4 regions of the Comamonas sp. Tr-654 genome follow, and region 1 is predicted to be linked to each of the others. Evidence: riboswitches for the same ligand, from Rfam matches in the RefSeq annotation. Region 1 holds a riboswitch; each other region holds the start of a gene.

Region 1 (3,963 bases):
GATTCTTGGCGGGGCGGGCATCATGTTTTTCGGGCAGATGCTCTGGGTCCTTTTTACGGTTTGGGCCATAGGGCCAGTGCCGTCTGCTGCAAATTCAATGGCCAAGTATTCTCTTGGCATTCAGTTGATTGGCGGGGTTGTGGTGATGCCATTCATTGAGACCCTTGCAGGGCAATGGCTGCCAATTCAGATGGTCCGCCGGTTATTTAGATCACCATGGTGGATTGCTGGACTGGCATCAGTGATCGTATTCACTGTATCGCATGGCTACACAGGCCGTTTTGCCGTCACTATCTTGCTTGGAGCCATAGTGCTTTCTGCCATCTTCGTCATAGAGACGAAAAGGAATGGGCGACCTATCCTTTGCACATACCTCACTCATGCGGCCGCAAACTCAATGGTGTTTAGCCTTCAGTTCCTCTGACGAAGGTCAGTGTTGGGTCGTTTGTTGGTCGACGCGAACGACCGCTGGCGGGGGACTCAGCCTTGTCGCGTGTGACGCACAGGATCTGGCGTCAGGGAACGACCGCTTATGTCGGCGGCAGACATTGGGAACAGAGACGCGAGCGACCGCAATGGGTCGTTCAGCAACAGTAGCAGTTCCAGCAGAAGCAACCATTTGCAGTCAAATTCGCGATTTCAGCGCGATCCAGGCAATCTGAATTTTTATTCAATACGATGCCGCCTATGGAATCCATAGAACTCTGCCGAGTAAGCCGTGTTGATGCAAACGAACTGATAGCAGCCAACCGAGAAAGCCACCAATATCATCACCCATGGGTCGCGCCGTTCACCGAACAAACTGGCTTTGATAGTTGGTATTCGCGTAGCTTGACGGGGGCTAATGTAGGCCTTGTGGTTCGGGAATACACCTCAAAGGAAGTTGTTGGCATTGTCAACATCAATGAAATAGTAGGCGGAGTATTTCAAAGTGCGTACCTTAGCTACTATGGGATGTCGAAATTCCAGCGACGCGGATTGATGACAAGTGCGTTGCATGCCACGGTTTCCTATGCATTTGAAGAGCTCGGACTGCACAGGCTGGAGGCCAATATTCAACCGATGAATCATGCATCCATAGCCTTGGTGCGACGCGTGGGCTTTTTGAAAGAAGGTTTCTCTCCTGGCTATCTTTGCATCGACGGCAAGTGGTGCGACCACGAAAGGTGGGCAATCCGCTCCAGCTAAGGTCGGTTGAAATAAGGACCCGATATGGGCTGCACTGTGGATGTGTAAAGCGGGCAGGAACGGTAACTCAACATAAGTTGAGTCCCTGCGCAGACTTGGAGTTTCACTTCATCAGGAAGTTAAGAAAAAGAGCAACTATTCTTGCAGCTGTTGCGTACTTTGGTGCAGGATCGGTAATCGAAGCTCTAGGTGAGCGGGACGCTTAGCTCATCGAGGTCCGATTTCGAAAGTTCTCGGCGCTCACGCCGCAATGCCGCTCGATCCATTTGGATGCACGCTTGGGCTGAATCCGTCCCCATAGGCTTCTCCGTTATCCCGGTGAGCACAAAACAACGGCGCAAAAGGGAAGAGCCTTGTATCACCTCGATTGCTCATCGGTTACATTAACTGCGCTTTGGCTCCGAGAGGAGGTGCAGTGGCAAGAACCGCTGCATCAGGGAATCCAGCTGGCTGTGCTACCCGTGCACCCGGCATCGAAATGGAACTGCCCCCGCAACTGTAGGCATTGAGCGAGCTTTCAAAAGGCCACTGAACTTCGGTTCGGGAAGGTGTAGAGCCAGCGAAGACATGCCAGTCAGGAGACCTGCCTAGCATCCATCTTCATTGCCGGCGGGGTGCCCGGAACGTGAACAGCCAGCCAGCTTCTGATACCCCGCCATGCGCTACAGGCCGGGGATGCCGTTGCGTGGACTGCTGCTCGCTGCGGCCCACTTTTCCGGCAGTTTCCAGAACGCGCCACACCTCATGTTGTCCCAAGGCCTGCTCGCCATCCCGCTGCATAGCGGCCGCAGATCGCGCACTGCATCAGCAGTAGCACCAGTACGCTCCAACGCCCCATGCCGAGCGACAGTGACAAAAGGCGCCACAACTGGTCGCACCTTTTCCAATCCCTCTTGCACTCCTGCATGACCTCCATCACCGCCAAGCGCCTATCGGTGCGCACATCACATTCCATCGTGGCCCTTGCCTGCCTGGCCGCCTGCTTGCCCAGCACAAAGGCGATAGCGCAGTCAGAGGGGGCGTTACCAACCCTGGATACGGTCGAAGTGGTTGGGCGGCAGCAATCTGGCCAATACCACGCGCAGGACAGCGAGGGCGCCACCAAGACCGACACGCCATTGCAAGAAGTGCCCCAGGCTGTGCGCGTGGTCACCCGTCAACTAGTGGACGACTTGGGCGCACAAAGGCTCGATGATGTTCTTGATTACGTGGCCGGAGTCTCGCGCCAGAACAACTTTGGTGGCATGTGGGACAACGTGGCCATGCGCGGCTTCGTGGGCCATGAGGACATGGGCATGAGCCTGCTGCGCAACGGCATGCAGAGTAACCGAGGCTTCAACGCACCGCGCGACACCGCCAACGTGGAGCGTTTCGAATTTCTGAAGGGCACCATGGGCGCCCTGTATGGCAACAGCGAGCCCGGTGGGACCATGAACCTGGTGACCAAGCAGCCCTTGTGGAAGGCTGCCCACTCGCTGGAGACCTATTACGGTACGTATGGTTCCACACGCATGGCGTTGGACACGACGGGACCGCTCAACGGCAACGCTAGCGAGCCCGCCACCATGGCGTACCGGCTCAACGTAGTCAAGGAGGAGCAAGACAGCTTCCGAAATTTCGTGCGGATACGCCGGGAGATGATTGCCCCAGCGTTCACCTGGAGGCTCACCCCAGATACGCAGTTGCGCTACGACGGCGAATTTCTGCGGCAGCGTGCGCCGCTGGATCGGGGCGTGCTGACGGTGAATCGCCAGGTCGGCGCGGTGCCCATCTCGCGGTTCTTTGGAGAGCCCAGTGACGGGGACATCACCATGCAGAACCAGACCCACCAGTTCTTGCTGGACCATGCATTGTCTGCAGATTGGAGTCTGCGTGCCGGCCTGCAATACAAGCGCAACACGATGAAAGGACTGGAATCGGAGGCCTTCCCGTTTCCTGGCGGTGCTTGCGGCTCATCGGTGGAGACCATGGGCTGGGCCTGCCGTCGTCAGGTGTCGCGCGATTTCGGCTCGCAAGACACCTCACTGCAGCTGGATCTCACGGGTCGCTTCAAGACAGGCTCGCTTGAGCACACGCTGCTGACGGGCGTCGAGTTCAACCGCTTTACGCTAGATCAGACCATGATGACCCATGCGGGTGGTACACGTTATGGCTACGGGATCGACATTTACAACCCGGTCTATGGCAACCAACCGTCGGCTCCGCTCAACGTCAGCGCCATCAATCGTGATGTCAGCGACCGCACCATGGCGATCTACGTGCAAGACCAAATCAGCCTGACTCCGCAGTGGAAGCTGTTGGCTGGCGTGCGACATGACCGCTACCGCGGCGCTATCACTGAACGCGCGGTGGACGGAGCACCGACGACGTACCAGCAGCCTAATGCCACATCCCCGCGACTCGGCCTGACTTGGCTGGCCACGCCACAGTGGTCGCTCTATGCGAGTGCTGGCAAAACGTTCCGTGCCCAGGCGCAGACCACCTACACTGGCGCCGCTATCCCCCCGGAACGCGGCACCGCGTATGAGACCGGCGCCAAATGGCAAAGCGCGGACCAGCAATGGGGGTCAACCATCGCGCTGTTCGATATACGCAAGCGCCACATGGCCACGTGGGACGAGGAGAACGAGCCCTATCTCGTCGAGCTGCCAGGAAAGGTGCGCAACCGCGGGCTGGAAGTTGAAGTCGCGGGACGCATTGCAGCGGGCTGGCGCGTGGCCATGAGCTACACATACCTCAATGCTGATCCTTTGATTACCCAGTTCGCTCGCAACA
Region 2 (3,963 bases), on a different contig from region 1:
CCATCACGCCTTCGACAAGAATCAGATCGGCCTCCTGGGCCGCCTCATGCAGGCGCTGGCGCACATCCGCCTCGCCCGTCATCCACAAATCCACCGAATGCACAGGCGAACCACTGGCCAGTTCGTGCCAGTAAGGGTCCAGAAAATCCGGCCCGCACTTGAACACGCGCACCTTGCGTCCCTGGCGCGCATGCAGGCGAGCCAGGGCTGCCGTGACGGTGGTCTTGCCCTGGCCGGAGGCCGGAGCACTGATCAGCAGTGCGGGGCAGCGCACGCCCGAACCTGTTTCATGCATTGCGGTGACTGTCATGGCCGCTTACCTGGCTTCCCACTTCACCCCGATATAGCCGCTGCGGCCTTCGGTGGCATAGGTTCGGGCCAGCTCATAGCGCCTGTCAGCCAGATTGTTGATGCGCGCCACCAGGCTCCATTCAGGTGTCAGCTGCTTTTGTGCACTCAGATTCCAGAGCGTGTAGCCGCCCAGCACGGTCTTGTTGGCAGCATCGTCAAAGCGCTTTCCGGCAGCCTGCATTTCGGCGCCCAGCCTCCAGCCGGCCAGCGTGGTGTCGGCAGACAGATTGGCGTAGCGCTTGGAGCGGCGCGCCAGTTGCAGATCCTTATCGGTATCGCGCGGATCCTGGAAGTCCACCGAACCTTGCAGGTTCACCATGCCCAAGCGGGTGGTGGCGGCCAGGGTGATGCCTTCGTAATGGGCCTTGGCCACGTTGGCATAGCAGCCGCCGTATTGGCCGGTATTGCCCGCACAGGAGCCTGTCCCACCCACATAGTTGATGAGATTGGAGACATTGTTGCGATAAAGCGTGGCCGAGAAGCTGTCGCTGCCCTTGCCCCATTTCAGGCCCAGCTCCACATTGCGGCCTTTTTCGGGCGACAGGCTGGCATCGCCATATTGGCTGAAGCGCTGATAGAGCGTAGGTGCGCGAAAGGCAGTGCCGGCCGATGCGGTTGCGCGCCAGTTGGGCATGAACTCATAGCCATACGCAGCACTGCCCGTGGTGTGGCCGCCGAACTCGCTGTCGCGGTCATGGCGGGCGTTGAGCTGCAGCGTGTGCTTGCCCGCATGCAGGCCATAACCCAGCGCCAGTGCGTTCTGGGAGCGATTGCGGCTGCCAATATCCAGGCCGTTGTTGACCAGCTTGTCTTCACGGCGTTCCAGCGCGGCCGTCACGGTCTGCGCTCCCAGCCGCCACTCGTTCTGGAACAGATAGCTGTGCAAACGTGTGTCGGTTTCATAGACACTGGGCTTGGTCTGGTAGAAATCGCGTGACTGCGTGTACTGAAGGCGCGTGCTGTAGACGTCGCTCCACTTGGCCAGCCAGTTCAGGCCTACCGCATTCATCTTGTAGATGCTGCGGTCGTCGGCCATGGGGCTGGTCTTGGAGACGGTGGCGTCATAACCCGCATTCATGTAGCTGGTCAGAGCCGTGGCCTCAACACGTTGATTGCTGTTGATCTGGTAGCCGACACGGCCGTTGAAGGCGTTGCTGCGATAGCCATCGGCATCGGGATTGAAGCCTGCAGAGGTCTTGGCATTGAAGCCGTTGCTGCTGGCATGTGAAACACCCAGGCTGTAGTCCCAGCCGCTGGCACCGCCGCTGACGCCGGCCTGAGCCTTCACCGTGCCACGACTGCCCCAGCCCAGGCCCACATAGGGCTTGGCTTTGCCCTCGCCCTTTTTGGTGAAGATCTGCACCACGCCGCCGATGGCGTCCGAGCCATAAACAGCCGCCGCCGGGCCTCGCAACACTTCAATACGGTCGATCGCTTCCAGCGGAATATCCTGCCAGGAGGCACCGCCCGTGGACTGCGAGTCCACGCGCACGCCATCGATATAGACAGCAGTGAAACGCGTGTCGGCACCGCGCAGATAAACGCTGGTGGTCGAGCCGGCGCCGCCGTTGCGCACCATCTGCACACCCGGCAGACGCGAGAGCACATCGGCCACACCCACGGCCCCCGCAGTTTCAATCGTTTCACGGCCCACCACCGACATATCGGCCACCAGATCCGACAAAGGCTGCTCGATGCGATTGGCGGTGACCACGGTTTCTTTCATCTGCACCGCATCGGCCTGCGCAGCTGACTGAGCCTGTGCGGCAAACGCCATGGCCAACGCAGATGCCAGGAAGGTGGGACGAAGAACAAAAGAGGCGCGTGCGCGCGAAGCCACCCGCGCCAGGCGCAGGGACGAAGATTGCGGACTCATGGAAAGCACACTTGAATACGCCCATGCCAGCCTACCCGCCGACATTGAGCAAACATACCTGCACACAATGCAGGCAACCCATGTTGGCCGGTATCCGGGCTAGGCGAATCATCCTCTTGCCGGCCTTCCCAGCGCGCAGCGCCAGTGGCCATGGGGAAAAAGGCGGAATGCCGCAGCATTCCATTCGCCGACCGTTGCGGGGGCAGCGCAGGTTCGGAGAGCCAGTGCATCTGGCCAGCCCCTCCCTGCTTCCCGTTGAACTGAGACCACAGAAAAGCAGCCTCGAGCACCAACAGGCGCCCATTGTAATGAGCGCTACGCGGCGCAAATCCTTCATTCGAAGTAGCCTTGCGCGGTTCAGGTGACGATTTTTTACCTTAAACCTGCGTTTGAGGCACACAGAACTTGCGCAGCACGCTACGATTTTGAGAGAACTATTGCAGTTTCCCGACTACGACAGTCAAGCAGGCCGTGCTCTGGCGCAAACTGCGAATTTGCCTGCACATTTATACTCACCCACGGACTGCAAGACCTACAATGGCAGAGTCTATGACCACCCAGCCCTCTCTTGATCTCATTGCCGAGCGCGTAGAGCGTCTGCTGGTGCGCCACGAGGAACTGCAGCGCACCAACACCCTGCTCACCGATCAGGTCATCGCTCTGACGCAAGAGCGCGATTTGCTGCGTCTGCGCCTGCAGGCAGCACGTGCGCGCGTCGATGCATTGATCGAACGCCTGCCCGCCAACCAGGGAGAGTGACAGCCGTCACCCCCATCACCAGACCCGCCACTGACGCCCATGAAGCAGATCGATGTGCAAATCATGCAGCAAAGCTACGTGCTGACCTGCCCCGATGGTCAAGAAGAACGTGTGCAGGAAGCCGTTCGCCGCGTGGACGAGGCGATGACCCGCATCCGCGACAGCGGCAAGGTTCGCTCACGCGAGCGGGTGGCAGTGCTGGCAGCCCTCAACATGGCTTTCGATGTGCTCGACCGCGATGCGCAGCAAGCCCACATGGCCAACGCCCAGGCTGAAATGCAGGCACTCGCTCAGGAGCAAAGCGCGGCCTCCGAAGTCAGTGCCGCCGCCCAGGCCGAATTGCAGCGTCAGCAGGAGCTGGCAGAGCAACTGGTGCTTAGGCTCGATCAGGCTCTGGATGCTGACGCCAGGCTGCTTTGATCAGTTAACCTCGGCGACAAAGCAGTCATGAGCTGCCCACGGCTGCCAATACCCGCTAGAATAAAACCGTCTGCAAATCTGCCGGTTTTTATATTTCCTTGAACCAATGCTCAACGAGCATGGGCTTGATAAATCACCTATTGAGCGTGATCGTCTCGCGTCAGATGAACCCAACGATAGGTTGCTCTTGCCCACCTGAACCCCCGGTTCAGGATGACGAGCCGGTGGCATTTGCAGACACCTTTACCGACAAGCTGTTGATGTAGTTGGCCTACAGCCATGAACGTGGCCTAGAAAATCAGACATAGTCACGTCAGGCATCAACAACTTGCAATCTGGATTGATGATTGGCCCGCATTGCGGGCCTTTTTCTTGCCCTATAGCCTGATGCCATTCCGGCAGCAGACCTTGGTTTGCGCTGACTGCACCAGGCTCCAGGTGCCACTCCCTGAAATCGATGCCCCGACAAAGCCCGGCTCGACGCACCTGCACCCGCAACATGCCCAAGCGACTTCAGACACGCAAGCCACCTCAGCTCTCAGCCGTTTGCGCAGGCA
Region 3 (3,963 bases), on a different contig from region 1:
AACCCGTTGCAGTGGATGTGGAAATCTGGCCAACCAGCATCATTGTTCCTGCCGGCTACTCGCTGGGACTGACTGTGCGCGGCAAGGACTACGAATATGACGGCCCCGCCGCCTCGCTCTCCAATATGAAAAATCCAATGCGTGGCTGCGGCCCGTTTGTCCACGATGACCCGGACGATCGCCCCGCATCGATCTTTGATACGCAGGTCACGCTGCATTTCGACTCACCCGAAGACGCCTTCTTGCTCCTGCCATTGATCCCCGGAAACGAAAGCTGAGGCCCAACATGACCATCTCCCGCCGACTTTTTTGCGCCTCCGCCCTTCCCATGGCCGCATCACTGGGTGCCACGCCCCTGATGGCCCAGTCCGATGCACTCGGTGGCTTTCCCAACAGGACAGTGCGCATCGTGGTGCCCTTCCCCGCAGGTGGCAACTCGGACATCATCTCCCGAGCGATTGCGAATCGCCTGACCCAGACATGGGGACATCCGGTCCTCGTTGACAACAAGCCTGGGGCCGATACGGTGATCGCCACCTCCGAAGTGGCCCGGGCAGCACCGGACGGCTACACGATTCTGTCGAACATCTCATTGATTGTGCAGAACACGTTTACCAAAAAGCTGCCTTTCGACACTTTCAAGGAACTCAAGCCCTTGATTGCTGCAACCGAGACTCCCATGTTCTTCGTGGCAAGTCAGACTGGAGATTTCCAGCCAAAGAACTTGGCACAGTTCCTCCAGAGAGCCAAGCAAAAGCCTGGAACGACATCATTTGGTTCTTTCGGCAACGGCTCCACAGGACACCTGTTGCTGCTGGCTCTCAGGCGCAACGCTTCTGTGGACATCACGCACGTGCCTTTCAAAGGCAACAGCGATGTCATCATCCAGCTACTTAACGGACAAGTGTCCTCGTCATTTCTGCCTTACAGTGCAATCGCTGCGCACCTGGGCAGTGGACGGATGCGCATCCTCGCCGCCACAGGGCTGACCAGACCCTCTTTCGCTCCCGAAACTCCCACCTTTGAAGAACTTGGCATCAGCGGCTTCTCTGCTTCGCAGTGGAATGGCTTCTTCATTTCTGCGCGAACACCGCCTGCGATCCAGGCCAAGCTGGTGCGCGACTTCGATGCAGCAATCAAGAGCAAAGATGTGGCCAGCAAGCTCGAATCACTGGGCCTGACCCCGGTAGGCGGCACAAGCGACAATCTGCAGAAAATGCTCACACGAGACACAGAACTGATCCGGACCGCCATCGAAAGCGGCCAGTTCAGAGCCGAGTAATACGCTCTATCTAGTTTGACTTTCACCGGACTCAGTCATGTCCTTAGCGGCTTAGTCCTTGTCCGACGTAAAACCAGACTACGCGCGCATGAGCAGCGTCTTATGCGCAAAAAAATGGACCAGATATGGCCCGCCAGGGTTGGTGACAAATTTCACAAAGTCTGTAGCAAGACCGAGGCAATTCCGTCCAGTCATCCGCATCAGCTCGAGATACATCCATAACGTAGCAAATAAATAAAAGCGCACACCTTCACGGGAAAGGACATCCAGATTTAGCCCGGAGACATGCGACAGCACACTCCCCATGAAACGCCACCAGACTGAGTTATCAGGGGACAACTATGTTCCAGGCAAAGTTTTACCAGCAGTCGTCGCGGGCTCACAAATATAGCCAATACCGAGGGCAACCAGGCGCATCCAGAAGACTCCCGGGCTAGCAAGTAACGTTTTCAACACCGCTCTTCATGATGTCCTCAGAATCGGGGGCTTTCTCAGCCTCTATTTTGTGCACAAATGTCAGCTCAGTTTTGACTGCTGCCACTCAAAAATGGCCGCCACCGACATTTCAGGCGACTGCAGCCTGTTTGGACATCGGATATCGATCACGGGCAGCGCCGCCACAGTGCCTGAACTTGCACCAGCGCCTCGCTGAACGCGATGCCTACCTTGTGCCGTGCCTCGCTGCCCCAAAGGAATCGCCCTGATCTCCAAGACGATGTCTGGATGCGCTGCTATATAATTTTTCGTTGAAACAAGTCTCGGCACGGCCGTGCCGCAGGCTTTTTTCCATGCGACAGGTGCCCGGTGCTTCATCGGGTTAAACGGGAACAAGGTTCAAAGCCTTGGCTGCCCCCGCAACGGTAAGCAGATCAAACCACTTCATGGCTTTTGCGCTTGCAGGAGTCTGTCACTGGTGTTCTACGTGGCCTCTTCGACGAGGTGCGCGGCAACGCCGGGAAGGCGAAGTGACATGCCTCGCGCAATCTGCCAGCCCGGATACCGGCCTGTTGAGCGCTGACCATCCGGACCCAGTTCCGGCAGTCGGCATGTGCAACGAACGTCTGCGGGGAGCAGCGTGACGGCTACAGGCTGCGAGGCCCGCCCTCCGCCCGATCTCGTCACCAGCATGCAGACCGTCTGCCCTGGCTAATGACAATGAGACACCTTGCACAGGCTTTTGCCTCGCGCCTCGGGCCCCCTGGCGTCATGCCCACCCGGGCCACCGCCCGGCTGCAGCCATGACCCAGCCGTTGACACAGATGTTCGTCCAGCAACGCCATCAGCTAAAGCTATGGCTGGTCATGTTGGCGGCAGTGCTGCTGCTGTCTCTGACTCTGGCCATCACCTTGGGTCCGGTACGGATTGCCCCCGGGCAAGCCTGGCAGATCACGGCTTATGAGCTGGGTCAGCGCCTGGGCCTGGACTGGCCTTCAGGCAGCTGGAGCAGCGCCCAGTACCAGATTGTCTGGCGCGTGCGCCTGCCGCGCGTATTGCTGGCAGCCCTGACCGGCGCAGGTCTTGCGCTGGTGGGCGTGGCCATGCAGGCCACGGTGCGCAATCCGCTGGCCGACCCCTATCTGCTGGGCGTTTCATCCGGTGCGTCGGTCGGGGCGGTAAGCGTGCTGGCCTTCGGTGCACTGGCATTCGCTGGCGAGCTGGCCTTGCCGCTGGGCGCTTTCAGCGGTGCGCTGCTGGCCTGTGTGGCCGTGTACTTCCTGGCCCATGCCAATGGACGATTGCAGGCATCGCGACTCCTCCTGGGCGGCGTGGCCATTGCCTACTGCCTGGGCGGCGTCACCAGCCTGATTGTGCTGACGGCAGATCAGCGCGAGCTGGCCAATTCCGTGCTCACCTGGACCCTGGGCAGCCTGGCAGGAACCCGCTGGCAGGAGCTGGGCCTGCCGGCTGCCCTGCTGGCGGCGGGCGTGGCCCTGCTGCTGGCACAGGCCCGCTCACTCAATGCGCTGCTGGCAGGCGAAGAGACCGCCGCCACGCTGGGGGTGGACACCACCCGCACCAGGCGCTGGCTATTCGTTCTGGTCTCGATGGTGACGGGCGTGCTGGTGGCGCTGACGGGTCCGATCGGCTTTGTCGGTCTCATCGTGCCCCATGTCGCCCGCATGCTGGTCGGCTCCGAGCACCGGCGCGTGCTGCCTGTGGCTGCTCTCACAGGTGCCATCTTCCTGATCTGGGTCGATGTGTTCTCGCGCATCAGCTTTGCCCCCGCCGAAGTACCCGTGGGGGTCATCACCTCGCTGCTGGGCGGCCCCTTCTTTGTCTGGATGCTGTGCCGCAAGAGCGTGCGTGAAAAGGGCAATCCGTGAGTTCCGCACCCAGCTCTTCCTGCCTGCTGGAGGCCAGCCGCCTGCATTGGCAGACGGCGGCCGCCTCCATTGTCAAGGACATCAGCCTGCATATCCGGCATGGCGAACTGGTCGGCCTGCTCGGCCCCAACGGCAGCGGCAAGTCCACCCTGCTGCGCATGATCTACCGCATGCTCAGGCCTGCCAGCGGTGCGGTCTGCATAGATGGACAGGACGTCTGGCAGCGCAGCGCTCGCGACAATGCCCGCTCCATGGCGGTACTGACCCAGGAAAACGGCAGCGAGTTCGATCTGCGCGTCTGCGATGTGGTGCTCATGGGTCGCACGCCGCACCAGAGCTCTTTCGCCCGGGACAGCG
Region 4 (3,963 bases), 1.1 Mb from region 1:
ACCAGGGCTCTGCTCAGGCGGTAATTCCAGACAATGCCCGCATTGATGGGGTCTATGACGTAGCTGGTTCCCAGCATTTGATTTGCGAGCACCTGGTACACGATGCGCGCGGAGATATCGGTCTCGCCAATCGCTATGCCGGACACGACGGTCAGCAGCAGCAAGGCCGCTGCTGCGGCCCCAAGCACGGCGGCGCGCAGCAACCGGCCGGTCGGTAGATGCGGTCTGGAAAGGCTCTGCGTGTAGGTATTCATGGCTCAGCGGCCGGGGCAAGGTGCGCCGGCATGCGGACTTCGTTGATGCCTGGCTTATTTGGAGAGGCCTTCGATCTTCAGCACCGCATTGGCAATCTGCTCCATGCCGTCCACCTGGCGGATGGAGCCTTGCAGGGCATCGGCGTCAACGATCACGATGCGGCCGTTCTTGACGGCATCCATGTGCTGGGTGACGGGATCCTTCTTGAGGAAGTCCAGCTTTTTCTGGTAGTCGTCTGCAGGGAAGCGGCGGCGATCCATGCGCGCAATGATCAAAATCGAGGGATTGGCCTTGGCAATCGTCTCCCAGCCCACGGTGGGCCATTCCTCTGCGGATGTGATGACGTTGCGCAAGCCCAGAGCTTGCATCATGTAGCCGGCCACGCCATTCTTGCCGGCCATATAGGGGTCGGCGGCCAGGTCTGCGCTGGAGAACCACAGTGCGGCAGACAGGTTCTGGAGCCCGGAGGACTTGACCTTGGCCACGGCCTGGGTCTGGCGATCGCTCAGCTCTTTGACCAGGCTTTCGCCGCGTGCCTCGACATCAAAAGCCTGGGCCAGCTGGCGAATGCCTTTGTACAGCGCTTTCACGTCGTAGCTGGCAGTACGCGTGCCGTCGGAGCCCATGAGATTGTTCTTGCCTTCGCAGTCGGCAGGCATGGCATAGGTGGCGATGCGCAGATCATGGAATTGCTCGCGCGTGCCCACCACGCCATCCTTGCCCACCATCCATTCAAACTGCGAAACCACCAAGGCGGGGCGCTTGCCGAGGACCGACTCGAAGCTGGGAATGTTGTCGGACAGGCGTGGCACCTTGTCGTTGACGGCCTTGAAGCGGGGCTGTACCGGGTTGAACCAGAGCGCTGTCCCGACGACCTTGTCGCCCAGGCCAAGTGCATAAAGCATTTCGGTGCCGGCCTGACCTATGGTGACCACCGAGGTGGGCGCCTTGTCGAGAGTGAGGGTGTAGCCGCAGTTTTGCAGCTGCACGGGAAAGTCGGTTGCATGAGCGGAAAATGCGGTAGCGAGCAGGGCAGTGCTGGCAAGGCTTCGAAGCAGCATCGGAATATCTTTCCAGAAGTGGCGAAAAGCACCTTGGAAGACATAGCAGGACACGCGCCTGAACTTTGCCTTGAGTGGCAGCAGGTTACCGGAGCGATGAAATGCTCACTTCCCGGACACCCCGCCGGCAATGAATGGTTGGTGCTCTGGCAGGTCTCCTGACTGGCAAATCATCGCTGGCTCATCGCCTTCCCAAACAGATGTTCAGTGGCTGTGTGATGGCTGGCTCATTGCCTACAGTTGCGGGGGCAGTTCCATTTCACGGGCCGGCCCCGAAGGTGCCTGACCCCTGGATTCCCTCATGCATTCGCCGCTGCGCACGCATGTTCTTGCGAAACCAAAGTTGCGGTAATGTAGCTGATTTTGTAGCAACAGTCCCAAGCCAAGACGACGAATGAGCCCGGATTGCCTCTCCATGCCCCGCTTGCAAGACATTTTCATCCAGCGCGTTCGTGAATTGCATCAGGTTCACAGTTTTGTGCAAAGCGCACGTGTTTCCATGTTCGGCGGGCGCATCGCTTCACTGGAAATTCCCGAGGATCTTCGCCATTTTGAAGAGACCTATCTAGCGGGTAGCGGCTGCATGCTGGCGGCTCTCGATGCTGACCAAAGAGTGCAGGCCACGATGGCCTGCCGGGACTATGACGGCAGATTTGCGCAACTGGATTTCGGACCGCTGAAGGTGGTCGAGGTCGTGCGCCTGTTTGTCGCTCCGCAATTCCGACGCTCAGGTCTGGGGCAGGCGATGCTGGATGTGCTGATGCGCCATGCTCTGGCCCAGCAGGTGCAAGTGCTATATCTGCACACCCATCCATTCCTGCCAGGAGCTCTTGAGTTCTGGCAAAGACAGGGCTTTGCGGTGATCGAGCGCGAAGACGATCCACTGTGGCAGACCATTCATATGCAGCGTCTCATGTGAAGCTTGAAAGGGATGTCCAAGGCTCGGGCTGTCGACCGGGTCCTTGGCGTGCGCACTGGACGCGGACGTGAAATCGAGCATGTCTGTGTCAGACACCGGGTATGAGTTGTTATGATATTGATAATTCGATATCAATAAAGCAAACAACTTGTCTTCTCTGTCTTCTCCACCAGCAAGTGCTGGGCGTCTGCAATCGATCGATGCGCTGCGTGGTCTCGTCATGCTGTTCATGTTGCTCGACCATGTTCGTGAAACCTTTTATCTGCATCTGCAGGTTCCCGACCCCATGGTCGTGGCGGACACTCCGCCTGGCCTGTTTTTCCCGCGCATGCTGGCCCATTTGTGTGCGCCGGTATTCGTGTTTTTGACGGGCCTGGGGGCGTACCTGTATGTCAGCCGGCATGCCGAGGCTACTCAGGCGCGCACCGCATCCGGCTTTCTGTGGCGGCGCGGCCTGTTCTTGGTGCTGCTGGAGGTGACGGTCGTCAACTTTGCCTGGACCTTCCAATTTCCTCCCGCCAAGATCTTTCTGCAGGTGATCTGGGCGATCGGTCTCTCCATGCTGGCCCTGTCGGTGCTGGTTTGGCTGCCGCGGAGGGCCTTGCTGCTGCTGGGACTGGTGCTGGTTGTCGGGCACAACCTGCTCGATGGTCTGCATTTTCCTGCGGGCCACGTGATGCATATACCCTGGGCGATCCTGCATGACCGTGGCTGGCTGGAGCTGGCGGGAGTGCAACTGCGCACGTCCTATCCTCTGCTTCCCTGGATCGGCGTGATTGCTCTGGGCTACGGTATCGGCCCGTGGTTTGGCAAAGGCTGTGACTCGGTGCAGCGCAGCCGCTATCTGCTGAGGGCAGGCATTGCCTGCCTGTTGGGTTTTGCGCTGCTGCGCACGCTCAATGTTTATGGCGATGCGCCCTGGCTGGCCGGTGCGAGTGCGCTGCAGACACTGATGTCCTGGTTCAACGTCACCAAATATCCGCCTTCACTGCTGTTCCTGATGTTGACGCTCGGTATCGGCCTGCTGCTGCTGTACGCCTTCGAGAACGCCGCAGGCCGCACTAGGCTGCAAATGCTGGCGACTTTGGGGGCCGCCCCCATGTTCTTTTATGTGCTGCACCTTTACGTGCTCAAGTTCATGTATCTGGCGGCAGTGGCGTTCTGGGGGGCCAACCAGGGACAGTTGTTTGGACTGAGCAGCCTGCTTTGGCTGTGGTTGATCGCAGCGTTGCTGGCCGTGGCCCTGTATCCCGCAGTGCGCTGGTTTGCTGCACTCAAGCAGCGCCGGCGCGACATTACCTGGCTCAAGTACCTCTAGGATCGAGCCACGGCACAATACTGCCTCCTGTCGCTATTGACTCCGCCTCGTCACGATGAACACCTCCAAGCAACGATCCACCAAGCAGCGTGCGGCCATTGAGCAGGCCATGGCAGAGGCCGACAGGCCGCTTGCGCCACAGGAGGTACTGGAGTTGGCGCAGGCAACCTTACCCGGGCTTGGCATTGCGACCGTGTACCGGGCACTCAAGGCGATGGCCGAAGAGGGATTCCTTCATGAGGTGCACCTGCCAGAGCGCACCCCCATGTATGAGGTGGCAGGGCACGGCCACCATCATCACTTCCAATGCACGGTCTGCCAGCGGGTGTTCGATGTGCATGCCTGCCCCGGCAATCTGGCGAGCTTGGCGCCAGCGGGATTTCTGGTCGACAGCCATGAAATCACGCTGT

Evidence for each region. A riboswitch is a leader RNA that binds a small molecule or an ion and turns the genes downstream of it on or off. The one in region 1 is predicted to bind cobalamin.
Region 2: another riboswitch for cobalamin. It lies ahead of F3J24_RS20655 (TonB-dependent receptor domain-containing protein); the one in region 1 lies ahead of F3J24_RS00015 (TonB-dependent siderophore receptor).
Region 3: another riboswitch for cobalamin. It lies ahead of F3J24_RS20320 (iron ABC transporter permease); the one in region 1 lies ahead of F3J24_RS00015 (TonB-dependent siderophore receptor).
Region 4: another riboswitch for cobalamin. It lies ahead of F3J24_RS04880 (ABC transporter substrate-binding protein); the one in region 1 lies ahead of F3J24_RS00015 (TonB-dependent siderophore receptor).

Annotation. Positions count from the first base shown of each region.
Region 1 is NZ_VWWQ01000001.1:362-4,324, forward strand. It holds gene F3J24_RS00005 (type II CAAX prenyl endopeptidase Rce1 family protein) at 1-424, shown strand, start outside; gene F3J24_RS00010 (GNAT family N-acetyltransferase) at 688-1,188, shown strand; cobalamin riboswitch at 1,580-1,794, shown strand; gene F3J24_RS00015 (TonB-dependent siderophore receptor) at 2,094-3,963, shown strand, end outside.
Region 2 is NZ_VWWQ01000007.1:175,525-179,487, forward strand. It holds gene F3J24_RS20650 (cobyrinate a,c-diamide synthase) at 1-310, opposite strand, end outside; gene F3J24_RS20655 (TonB-dependent receptor domain-containing protein) at 317-2,227, opposite strand; cobalamin riboswitch at 2,295-2,536, opposite strand; gene F3J24_RS20660 (hypothetical protein) at 2,777-2,986, shown strand; gene F3J24_RS20665 (cell division protein ZapA) at 3,026-3,406, shown strand.
Region 3 is NZ_VWWQ01000007.1:94,924-98,886, forward strand. It holds gene F3J24_RS20310 (CocE/NonD family hydrolase) at 1-278, shown strand, start outside; gene F3J24_RS20315 (tripartite tricarboxylate transporter substrate binding protein) at 359-1,282, shown strand; cobalamin riboswitch at 2,061-2,305, shown strand; gene F3J24_RS20320 (iron ABC transporter permease) at 2,542-3,606, shown strand; gene F3J24_RS20325 (ABC transporter ATP-binding protein) at 3,603-3,963, shown strand, end outside.
Region 4 is NZ_VWWQ01000001.1:1,063,239-1,067,201, reverse strand. It holds gene F3J24_RS04885 (iron ABC transporter permease) at 1-254, opposite strand, end outside; gene F3J24_RS04880 (ABC transporter substrate-binding protein) at 309-1,316, opposite strand; cobalamin riboswitch at 1,447-1,673, opposite strand; gene F3J24_RS04875 (GNAT family N-acetyltransferase) at 1,732-2,235, shown strand; gene F3J24_RS04870 (DUF1624 domain-containing protein) at 2,384-3,553, shown strand; gene F3J24_RS04865 (Fur family transcriptional regulator) at 3,609-3,963, shown strand, end outside.